DNA from 2 places in the Pantoea sp. Z09 genome. Region 2 is predicted to be linked to the other one. Evidence: predicted binding sites of a transcription regulator. Region 2 holds the regulator's gene; the other holds the start of a gene.
The links. The regulator CRP, encoded in region 2, controls carbon source genes, mostly activating them, when cyclic AMP is high. The targets are predictions, from matches to a motif close to ATGTGANNNNNNTCACAT.
Positions count from the first base shown of each region.

Region 1: a site for CRP is predicted at 2,080-2,097, ahead of MC269_RS17085 (YjcB family protein). Genes of this name have one in related genera too.

Region 1 covers NZ_CP092373.1:3,562,690-3,568,571, reverse strand. Annotated here, with positions in the region: gene MC269_RS17090 (ATP-grasp fold amidoligase family protein) at 1-779, shown strand, start outside; gene MC269_RS17085 (YjcB family protein) at 1,690-1,971, opposite strand; gene soxS (superoxide response transcriptional regulator SoxS) at 2,232-2,657, opposite strand; gene soxR (redox-sensitive transcriptional activator SoxR) at 2,741-3,226, shown strand; gene MC269_RS17070 (glutathione S-transferase family protein) at 3,272-3,937, shown strand; gene MC269_RS17065 (NCS2 family permease) at 4,249-5,598, shown strand; gene MC269_RS17060 (Na+/H+ antiporter) at 5,749-5,882, shown strand, end outside.
Region 2 covers NZ_CP092373.1:310,140-316,021, reverse strand. Annotated here, with positions in the region: gene MC269_RS01420 (LacI family DNA-binding transcriptional regulator) at 1-125, shown strand, start outside; gene MC269_RS01415 (LysE family translocator) at 127-729, opposite strand; gene MC269_RS01410 (hydrolase) at 786-1,802, shown strand; gene MC269_RS01405 (YheU family protein) at 1,799-2,017, shown strand; gene MC269_RS01400 (phosphoribulokinase) at 2,079-2,948, shown strand; gene MC269_RS01395 (OsmC family protein) at 3,006-3,410, opposite strand; gene crp (cAMP-activated global transcriptional regulator CRP) at 3,711-4,343, shown strand; gene MC269_RS01385 (YccS/YhfK family putative transporter) at 4,402-5,882, shown strand, end outside.

The sequences.
Region 1 (5,882 bases), 680 kb from region 2:
ACTATCAGATCTATGGCCGCCTCTCTGACAAATATTCGGTGCGCGACTATATCGCGGAGAAAATCGGCAACGAGTACCTGATACCGCTGGTGCATGAGTCCACCGATCCGGCAACGCTGAATAGCCTGCCCTGCTGGAAGGGCACGGTGATCAAGCCGAATCACGCCTCCAACATGGTGGAGATCCTGCTGGAGGAGCCGGACGCGTTGCGTAAGCAGCAGATTATCAACAGCTGCTATAAGTGGCTGAAGACCGACTTCGCCAACGAGGCGCGTGAGATCCACTACCGCTATATCAAGCCGCGCATTCTGGTTGAACAGTATATCGGCGACGGCAAAACCGCTCCGATCGACTACAAGTTTCATATGTTCAACAAGCGCGATGGCCGCTTTGAATATGTGCTGCAGGTGATCTACAACCGCTGTCAGCCGCAGCTGTCGATGAACTTCTACGTCAACAACCTGGCCGAAGCCTTCCACAAGATCCGTGATACCGGGCTGGATGTGACGAAGATTGCCGAGTCGCTGCAGCACGCGCTCGATCTGAGCAAGAAGCTGGCCAGCGATTTCGACTACGTGCGCGTTGACTGGTATATCCATGAAGGCCGTATCTATTTTGGCGAGCTGACCTTTACGCCGGGCGCAGGTCTGGTGACCGGGCTGGATCGCGGGCTTAACCAGATGATGGGAGATATGTGGATTCAGGATCGCCGCGGCACGCAGAGACCGGGCGTTTCGGTGCAGGACGTTAATATTCCTGCGCTGTTGAAGAAAGTTTGAGTCACACAGCAAAATAAAAAACCCCGCTATGCGGGGTTTTTTATTGGCTGTCTGCAATGTGCCAGCGCGGCAGGCATGGCCCGATCGCAAAGTCGCTTAATGCATCCATGCTCGCTCAGCCCGCGCCGGTACGCACCTCATCCCTGAGGTGCGCCCGTTATTGGGCCAACGCTGCGCGTTGTTCAAAAACGCTCCCGGCATTTTTGCCCCTGGCGCGGGACGCTTTGCTCTTCGGGCCATGCCTGCCACTTTTGAGCTACGTAAATCGTCTGTAATAAAAAACCCCGCTATGCGGTAATGCTTGTCAGTTAAGCATGTGGTGATAATGCAGTCTGGGGCCGCTCAGGGACGGGCGGTCCTCGCGCCGCTGATGCGGTTCCTTCACGCCATTCGTCTGCCTGACGGACCGGTGGGGATGGAACATCCCTGTTCCAGCCCCACCTTTCGCCCGCATCCCTGCGGGCTTTCCTGGCAGACTCACTCTGTTCAGCGCTGCGAAATGCCCGCCCCTGAGCGGCACCAGCCTGCTGGCCAGCTTCCGTGCGCGTGGCTGGAAAAGGACGGCAGCGTTTCAAAGGGCACCCTGTCTGAGGGCACCGCGCCTCCTCTGCTGTAGAGGGCTATTCGCAGCGCTGAGGCGGAGACGTTGTGCCCGGAGCCGGTCGCAGGGATGCGACAGGCAGTTCGGGTAGGCCTGGATGGCCGTACCCGAACGGTCCGGTCGGCACGACGTTGCAGCCGAAGGCACCGCGAAGCGGCGCGAGGACGGCCCGGCAGCAGAGGAGGTGAGGTGGCACGCACCAGCACGCGCACAAAACAAAGGCCGCCGTTTTAAAAAACAGCGGCCTTACCTGAATACAATCTTAACTGACAAGCATTACGCTATGCGGGGTTTTTTATTGGCGAACGATTAGGGCATCGGCCAGTCGGGCGGCGTCTGGCTCATCACCTGGATAAAGGTATCTTTGGTGATCAGCATAAACTGATGCAGGTTTTCCATACTCAGCGTGATGCCCAACAGCCCCGTGACAAACCAGCAGGTCATCCCCAGACCGATGCCGCCGCACATAAACGCCATCACGTGATGGCTGCTCTGGCGGAATTTAATTTTAAGGGTGCTGGCAAAAAACATCATGATTGCGCTGAGCAGCTCCCAACGCATGACAATTAAGCTGGTAGTTATGGTCGCCATCGACTTAAACCTCTGAATCTAAGTGATTATCCCTGACAGTTACTGGACATCACCGGCGACGGAAAGCCTGGTCAGGGAAAGGCTGTCCATCGACAAATAGGGTGGAATGTGTGAGCTGGGTCACATTATATCACTGGATTTGAATTTATGAACAAAATTTGTACCTGGTATGGTAGAGAAATTTTTATCGATGCAGAGGCAGGTAAAGCAGCAAGTCGGGCGGGAAAGAGGGAGGTGCGCCCGTTGAGGGCGCCGGAAAATTAGCGTACCGGGCAGCATTCGCCGGTGGTGCGCTGGGTAAAACTGGCCGCAGGTTCGCTACAGTCGAAGCTGACCAGCCGCGGACGCTGGATCGCCTGACGGCGCATAAAATGGCGATAGGCGGTCGGGGTCTGGGAAAACTGACGGCGGAACACGCGAGAGAAGGTCTGCTGCGAGTCATAGCCATACTGCATCGCGATATCAAACACCGGACGCTGCGTCTGGCGCAGCGCTTCCGCCGCCAGCGTCAGGCGACGTTCGCGAATATAGCCACCCAGCGTCTGTTTCGTCACGGTACGGAACATACGCTGCAGGTGCCATTTTGAATAACCTGACTTCGCCGCCACTTCATCGATGGAAAGGGCCTTATCCAGATTGTGATCGATCCAGTCTGTCAGGGAGTGAATGATCTCTTCTTGCATCATAATCTCGTCCTTTAGTCCTGAGGGATTCGTTATTTAACGCAGGCGAGTATAATTCCTCAAGTTAACTTGAGGTAAAGGTCCAGATGAAAAAAGATCGCAACTACCCAAAACCGGTTTTGACGCCGGGCGAAGTCGCGCGCCGCAGCGGCGTGGCGGTCTCCGCGCTGCATTTCTACGAAAGCAAAGGGCTGATCTCCAGCACGCGCAACGGCGGCAACCAGCGGCGCTATAGCCGCGACGTGCTGCGGCGCGTCGCCATTATCAAAATCGCCCAGCGCATCGGCATACCACTCGCCACGGTTAGCGACAGCCTGATGCATATTCCCGCCAACAAGCGAATGTCGAGCCAGGAGTGGGACGCCCTGACGCAGCACTGGCGCGAGGAGCTGGATAAACGCATCGAAACCCTGACGCGCCTGCGCAACGATCTCGACGGCTGTATCGGCTGCGGCTGTTTATCGATGCGTGACTGTCCGCTGCGCAACCCCGGCGACCGGCTGGCGCAGCAGGGCTCCGGCGCGGTGCTGCTCGACCCCGAACAGGATGAGAAGGGCGATGCGCCGCGCTAAAGCGCGCGCGCTATACTTGCCTGAGGTTCATCAAAGGGAGTCGACATGATTACTGTTCACCATCTTGAGCAGTCGCGCTCGCACCGCGTGCTGTGGCTACTGGAAGAGCTGGAGGTGCCTTATCAGATCAAACGCTATCAGCGCGAAGCGTCGATGCTGGCGCCAGAAGCGTTGAAAAAGGTGCACCCGCTGGGTAAGTCGCCGGTGATCACCGATGAAAACCAGGTCGTCGCCGAGTCTGGCGCCATCCTCTCCTATCTGGAAGGCAAATATGACAGTGAACACCGGCTGAAGCCCGCCGACGACGTGGCGCGCCTGCAGGCGAACTACTGGCTGCACTACGCTGAAGGCTCGCTGATGCCGCTGCTGGTGATGAAGCTGGTCTTTGGTCGGCTCGGCAAGGCGCCGGTGCCCTGGCTGCTGCGGCCGGCGGGCGCGGCGCTGGGCAAAGGCATGCAGAAGGCCTGGCTCGATAAGCAGCTGGTGCCGCATCGCCAGATGATTGAGCGCCATCTGGCCGCGCAGCCCTGGTTCGCCGGCAAACGCTTCAGCATCGCCGATATTCAGATGAGCTTTCCGCTGCTGGCGTTGCAGGCACGCGGCGGGCTGGCGGATATGCCCGCCACGGCGGCGTGGCTCAACACCGTTCAGCAGCGCGCCGCCTGGCAGCGCGCTATTCAGCAGGGCGGCGAGGTGCTGCCAGGCGGCTGATCGGCATAATAAAGCGAGCCGCATCAGCAGGTAACGTCGCGGCGGCCAGCCAGTGCCGCCGCACAACTCTTCAGGAAGCGCCGCGCGCACTCCTCTTTATCCTGAATTAAGGCAAGGAAGCAGTTGAAAATCTGCTGCCAAACGCCGGATAATCCCCTGCCTTTTAACTGGCCGCATCGCGGACAGCTATCCGCCGCGAAGTAAACGTTTGCCTGCCGTCTGGTGCGCCATTGCGCCGGGTCGATAACCAGGGATTTTGCAGGCAGCGACGCAGGGCGTTTTACACAACAAAAAATTCTTGAGGCTCAACTATGTCATACGAATCACGCTCGTCCGCTGGCAAGCTGGACGCCTGGTTCTCTGTTTCTGCACGCGGCAGCAGCGTCCGGCAGGAAATTCTGGCGGGACTGACCACCTTCCTGGCGATGGTCTACTCGGTGATCGTGGTGCCCGGCATGCTGGGCAAGGCGGGCTTCTCGCCGACGGCGGTGTTTGTCGCCACCTGCCTGGTCGCCAGCGTCGGCTCCATCGTTATGGGGCTGTGGGCTAACCTGCCGATGGCCATCGGCTGCGCCATCTCCCTCACCGCCTTTACCGCTTTTAGCCTGGTGCTCGGCCAGCATATCAGCGTGCCGGTGGCGCTCGGCGCGGTATTCCTGATGGGGCTGCTGTTTACCTTTATCTCCGTTACCGGCATCCGCGCCTGGATTTTGCGCAACCTGCCGATGGGCGTGGCGCACGGCACCGGCGTCGGCATCGGCCTGTTTCTGCTGCTGATCGCCGCGGACGGCATCGGGCTGGTGGTGAAGAACCCCGCGCCCGGCATGCCGGTGGCGCTGGGACACTTCACCTCGTTTCCGGTGATGATGTCGCTGTTGGGGCTGGCGGCGATCTTTGGGCTGGAGAAGCGCCGGGTGCCGGGCGGCATTCTGCTCACCATTATCGCCATTTCCGTGCTCGGGCTGATCTTCGATCCGGCGGTGAAGTTTCAGGGGCTGTTCGCTTTGCCAAGCCTGCGCGACAGCCAGGGCCAGTCGCTGCTGTTCAGCCTCGACATCATGGGCGCGCTGCAGCCGGCGGTGCTGCCGAGCGTACTGGCGCTGGTGATGACGGCGGTGTTTGACGCCACCGGCACCATCCGTGCGGTGGCGGGGCAGGCGAATCTGCTGGATGAAAAAGGCCAGATCATCAACGGCGGCCGCGCGCTGACCACCGATTCCGTCAGCAGCCTGTTTGCCGGTCTGGTCGGCGCCTCGCCGGCGGCGGTCTATATCGAATCCGCGGCCGGCACGGCGGCGGGCGGCAAAACCGGCCTGACGGCGATTGTGGTGGGCCTGCTGTTCCTGGCGATCCTGTTTATGTCGCCGCTGGCCTATCTGGTGCCTGCCTACGCCACCGCGCCGGCGCTGATGTATGTCGGCCTGCTGATGCTCAGCAACGTGGCGAAAATCGACTTCGGCGACTTCGTCGACGCGATGTCCGGCCTGCTGACCGCAGTGTTTATCGTGCTGACCTGCAATATCGTGACCGGCATCATGCTGGGCTTCGCCACGCTGGTGGTGGGCCGCCTGTTTGCCGGGGAATGGCGCAGGCTCAACGTCGGCACCGTTGTCATCGCTGTGGCGCTGGTGATTTTTTACGCCGGCGGCTGGGCAATCTGACGCAAAAAGCGGGCGAGCGGCGTCTCGCCCGTTACTTTCTCCTAAAATTTCGCATCGCCGCACGCGTGCCTTGTTATTCCCTGCGCACTTTGCTTTACACTTTAGCGCTTACAACATTTTTTCTGACGTTACGATTCGCCTAAGGAAAGCATGGAAATCTTCTTCACTATTCTCATTATGACGCTGGTGGTGTCGCTCTCCGGGGTGGCCGCGCGCATCTTGCCGTTCCAGATCCCGCTGCCGCTGGTGCAGATCCTCGCCGGGGCGCTGCTCGCCTGGCCGAC
Region 2 (5,882 bases):
AGCAGCCGATGTATCAGCTTGGCGCGCGCAGCGTGCAGCTGCTGCTGCAGCGCATTCGCCGCCCGACGTCGCCGGTGGTGCGCGAAGTGCTGCCGTGGACGCGCGTCGAACGCGCCTCCAGCTAGCCTAGCGCCAGATCAGCAGCACGCAGGCGGCGGTCAGCAGCCCCATCGCCAGGTTGAAAAGAGTCCAGGCGCGGCGGCTTTGCAGAATGCGGCCAATCAGCGCGCCGAAGCCGATCCAGATAATGCCCGCCACCAGGTTGACCATAAACATGCCCAGGCTGATAGCCGCCACCGAATGGAGATAGGCGGCGCCGGCGAGACTGAAGCTGGCGACCGCGCCCAGCGCCATCAGCCAGGCTTTGGGGTTGATCAGCTGCAGCAGGCCGCCCTGCCAGAACGGCATCGGCTTCGGCGGCGCGTCGCCGGTCTCCAGCTTTTCATAGGCGGCGGTGGCGATTTTCCACGCCAGCCAGAGCAGATAAAGGCTACCGGCAATCTTCAGGATAAGATGCAGCGCGGGATAAAGCAGGATCAGGCCGCCAACGCCGAACGCCACCATCAGCAGCATCACCTGCATACCAATCATAATGCCGATCATTAGCGGCACGGTGCGCCAGAAGCCGAAATTGGCGCCGGACGCGGTGAGTAACATATTATTAGGGCCTGGCGTGATGGCGGCGACCCAGAGAAAACCTAACATTGATAAAAACAGGCTCAGTTCCATGAACGGGTGCTCCTTCCCCAAATTCACAACAAACTCAACGAAGCTAACAGTGTGATATGGATCAGACAAGCCCTGGCGACATGAATTTTACGCCGGACGCCGCGACGCGCTTTCTGCCGCCGCGCGCCCTGCGCAATCCGCATCTGCAGACGGTGCTGCCGCGCCTGGTGCGCCGTCGTCTGCTGCTGCGGCCGCACTGGCAGCGCCTCGACCTGCCGGACGGCGACTTCGTCGATCTCGCCTGGAGCGAAGATCCGCAGCAGGCGAGCCATAAGCCGCGCGTGGTGCTGTTTCACGGGCTGGAAGGCAATTTTCACAGCCCTTACGCCCACGGGCTGATGCACGCCTGCCAGCGACAGGGCTGGCTCGGCGTGGTGATGCACTTTCGCGGCTGCGGCGGCGAGCCGAACCGCCTTCATCGCATCTATCACTCCGGCGAAACCGAAGACGCCGCCTTTTTTCTGCGCTGGCTGAAAACCCGCTGGGGCGACGCGCCCACCGCGGCGGTCGGCGTGTCGCTCGGCGGCAATATGCTGGGCTGTTTACTCGGCAGGCTGGGCGACGCCGCGCCGCTCGACGCCGGGGTGATCGTCTCCGCGCCGCTGCTGCTGGAGCCGTGCAGCCTGAAGCTGGAACAGGGCTTTTCACGCTTTTATCAGCGCTATCTGCTCGATCAGCTAAAAAAGAACGCCGAGCGCAAGCTGCGCGCCTGGCCGGGCACGCTGCCGGTCGATCTGCCGCAGCTGAAGGCGCTGCGGCGCCTGCGCGATTTCGACGACGCCATTACCGCGCGCGCCCACGGCTTTCTCGACGCGGGCGACTACTATCGTCGCGCCAGCGCCATGCCGCTGCTGCAAAAGGTGCGCAAGCCCTTGCTGATCATTCACGCAAAAGACGATCCTTTTATGACTGACGAGGTGATCCCGCAGCCGGAACAGCTCTCAGCCAGCACAACCTATCAACTCACGCCGCATGGCGGACACGTTGGTTTTGTCGGCGGCACGCTGCGTCAACCGCAGATGTGGCTCGAACAACGTGTGCCGCAGTGGCTCACACAGTGGCTTACATTATGATGATTCCCTGGCAACAGATCGATCCCGAGACCCTCACCAACCTGATCGAAGCCTTTGTGCTGCGCGAAGGCACCGACTACGGCGAACAGGAGCGCAGCTTGGCGCAAAAGGTCGATGACGTGCGCCGCCAGCTGGAGCGCGGCGACGTAGTGCTGGTCTGGTCGGAACTGCATGAAACCGTCAACATTATGCCGCGCAGCGAATTTCGCGGCTGATGCGCCACGGCCTTTTTCGTGTTAACAATGCTCATCGCCCGAGGTTACAGGAAGCTTTACCATGTCAGCACGACACCCGATTATCGCGGTGACCGGCTCCAGCGGGGCCGGCACCACCACCACCAGCCTGGCGTTCCGTAAGATTTTCCAGCAGCTCAGCCTGCACGCCGCCGAGCTGGAGGGCGACAGTTTCCACCGCTATACGCGGCCGGAGATGGATATGGCCATCCGCAAAGCGCGCGATCTGGGGCGGCACATCAGCTATTTCGGGCCGGAAGCTAATGATTTCGGCCTGCTGGAGCAGACCTTTATCGACTACGGCAACGCAGGCAAAGGCCAGTCGCGCAAGTATCTGCACACCTACGACGAGGCCGTGCCCTGGAATCAGGTGCCCGGCACCTTTACGCCCTGGCAGCCGCTGCCGGAGAACACCGATATTCTGTTTTACGAGGGGCTGCACGGCGGTGTCGTGACGCAGCAGCACAACGTGGCGGAAAAGGTCGATCTGCTGGTGGGCGTGGTGCCGATCGTCAATCTGGAGTGGATCCAGAAGCTGGTGCGCGACACCGGCGAGCGCGGCCACTCGCGCGAAGCGGTGATGGACTCGGTAGTGCGCTCAATGGAGGATTACATCAACTTCATTACGCCGCAGTTCTCGCGCACCCACATTAACTTCCAGCGCGTCCCCACCGTAGATACCTCGAACCCGTTCGCCGCGCGCGAGATCCCGTCGCTGGACGAGAGCTTCGTGGTGATCCACTTTCGCGGGCTGGAGAATATCGACTTCCCCTATCTGCTGGCGATGCTGCAGGGATCCTTTATCTCGCATATGAATACGCTGGTGGTGCCGGGCGGCAAGATGGGGCTGGCGATGGAGCTGATTATGGCACCGCTGGTGCAGCGGCTGATGGAAGGCAAACAGATCGCCTGACCAGGTCTGGAGCGGGAGCGAGTAGCAAGGCCCGCTCCTTACATACAGTGCGCTTTTTTACAGCGCGACCACTTCATAGCTATGGGTCATCTCTACGCCCTTGCCCAGCATCAACGCCACCGAACAATACTTCTCCGCCGAGAGATCCACCGCGCGCGCCACGGCTTTGTCGCTCAGCGCCTTGCCGGTGACCACAAAGTGCAGGTTGATATGGGTAAACAGGCGCGGCGCCTCTTCGCGGCGTTCAGAGGTCAGTTTCACCTCACAGTCCACCACGTCGTTGCGCCCTTTCTGCAAAATAGAAACCACGTCGATGGCGCTGCAGCCGCCCGCGGCCATCAGCACCATCTCCATCGGACTGGGCGCTTTATCGCCGGAGTTGCCGTCCATCAGGATCTGATGCCCTGACGACGACTCGCCGAGAAAGGTTAACCCTTCGACCCACTTCACTCTTGCCTGCATGTTTCCACCTCGAGAATAGCCCGTTTGCCGCCAGAGTACGCGTTCGCCTGGCAAACAGCAATCCAGAGTAATCCCCCCTTTGCTGAAGCGAGACAACAGAAGACAGTCGGCAAAAGCTGTGCTACAAACAGTGCTGAAAATAGTTCGTCTTGCTAAGGACGAAGACGGGACACATCAAGCGCCTGGCGCAAAATAAGGCCCGAATAATCTCCTTTAGGGGAAACGCTTGAAGCTTTCATCGCCTGGCAGGGAATAATCCCCCCGCGTTTTGGGCACGATTACAACAGAGGATAATAGCGAATGGTTCTCGGCAAACCGCAAACAGACCCTACACTCGAATGGTTCCTGTCCCATTGCCATATTCACAAATATCCATCCAAAAGTACGCTGATTCATCAGGGTGAGAAGGCTGAAACCCTCTACTACATCGTGAAAGGTTCCGTTGCGGTACTGATCAAAGATGAAGAGGGCAAAGAGATGATCCTCTCTTACCTGAATCAGGGTGATTTTATCGGCGAGCTTGGCCTGTTTGAAGAAGGTCAGGAGCGCAGCGCCTGGGTGCGCGCGAAAACCGCGTGCGAAGTGGCAGAAATTTCCTACAAGAAATTCCGCCAGCTTATCCAGGTGAACCCGGATATTTTAATGCGTCTCTCATCGCAGATGGCGCGCCGTCTGCAGGTAACATCGGAGAAAGTGGGCAATTTAGCTTTCCTCGACGTGACCGGACGTATTGCACAAACCCTGCTTAACCTGGCGAAACAGCCAGACGCCATGACGCATCCCGACGGCATGCAAATCAAAATTACTCGTCAGGAAATTGGCCAAATCGTTGGTTGCTCGCGTGAAACCGTGGGCCGCATTTTGAAAATGTTGGAAGACCAGAATCTGATTTCCGCACACGGCAAAACCATTGTCGTTTACGGCACCCGCTGATTTCCTCTCACTCACGGCGTGATCTTACCGTCACGCCGTTACTGCTTTTAGCGAAGTGATGTGGCGTCGAATCATCTACCACCCCGAAGTTAACTATGCTCTGCGGCAGACGCTGGTGCTGTGCATTCCCGTCGCGCTCGGCTGGCTGTTCGGCGATCTGCAAAAAGGGCTGCTCTTCTCGCTGGTTCCCGCCTGCTGCAACGTCGCGGGCCTGGATACGCCCCATAAGCGCTTCTTCAAACGACTGATCGTTGGCGGCTCGCTGTTCGCGCTCGGCAGCTTTCTGATCCAGCTGCTGACCCTGAAAGGGGTGCCGCTGCCTGCGGTGCTCTTTGTGCTGCCGCTGCTGCTGGGCGTCACCGGCGAAATCAGCCCGCTGCACGGCCGGCTGCTCTCCGGCACGCTGGTGGCGGCGATCTTTACCCTGAGCCTGATCGGCCGCATGCCGATCTACGTGCCGCCGCTGCTCTATATCGGCGGCACGCTCTGGTACGGGCTCTTCAACTGGTTCTGGTTCTGGCTGTGGAAAGAGCAGCCGATGCGCGAAACCCTGAGCCTGATCTACCGCGAGCTGGCGGACTACTGCGACGCCAAATATACCCTGCTGACCCAGCTCACCGATCCGGAAAAAGCGCTGCCGCCGCTGCTGGCGCGCCAGCAGAAAGCGGTCGATCTGATCAACACCTGCTATCAGCAGATGCATATGCTCTCCGCCAGCCGCGACAACAGCCATAAACGGCTGACGCGCGCCTTTCAGGTGGCGCTCGATCTGCAGGAGCACATCTCCGTCAGCCTGCACCAGCCGGAAGAGGTGCAAAAGCTGGTAGAACGCAGCCATGCGGAAGCGGTGATACACTGGAACGCCAAAATCATCTCGGCGCGGCTGCGCGCGCTGGCCGACGCCATTCTCTATCACCAGCTGCCGAGCCGTTTCGAGATGGAGAAGCCGCTCGGCGCGCTGGAGAAGATCGCTCGCCAGCATCCCGACAATCCCGTCGGCCACTTCTGCTTCTACCACTTCAGCCGCATCGCGCGCGTGCTGCGCACCCAGAAGCCGCTTTATCAGCGCGACCTGATGACCGATCGTCAGCGCCGGCTGCCGCTGCTGCCCGCGCTGCGCAGCTACCTGTCGCTGAAGTCCGCCGCGCTGCGCACCGCGGCGCGCTTCGCCGTGATGCTGATGTTCGGCAGCGCGCTGGCGATGCTGTTCGACATTCCCAAGCCCTACTGGATCCTGATGACCATTATGTTCGTCAGCCAGAACGGCTACAGCGCCACGCGGGTGCGCATTCAGCACCGGGCGCTCGGCACCTTTGTCGGGCTGGTGATCGCCGCCGCCTCGCTGCGCTTTGCGGTGCCGGAATCGCTGGTGCTGCTGTTTATGCTGGTGGTCACGCTGCTCAGCTATCTGGTGACGCGCAAATATTACGGCTGGTCGATGATCGGCTTTACCGTCACGGCGGTCTACTCGCTGCAGCTGCTGTCGCTGAACGGCGCGCAGTTTCTCCTGCCGCGCCTGATGGATACGCTGATGGGCTG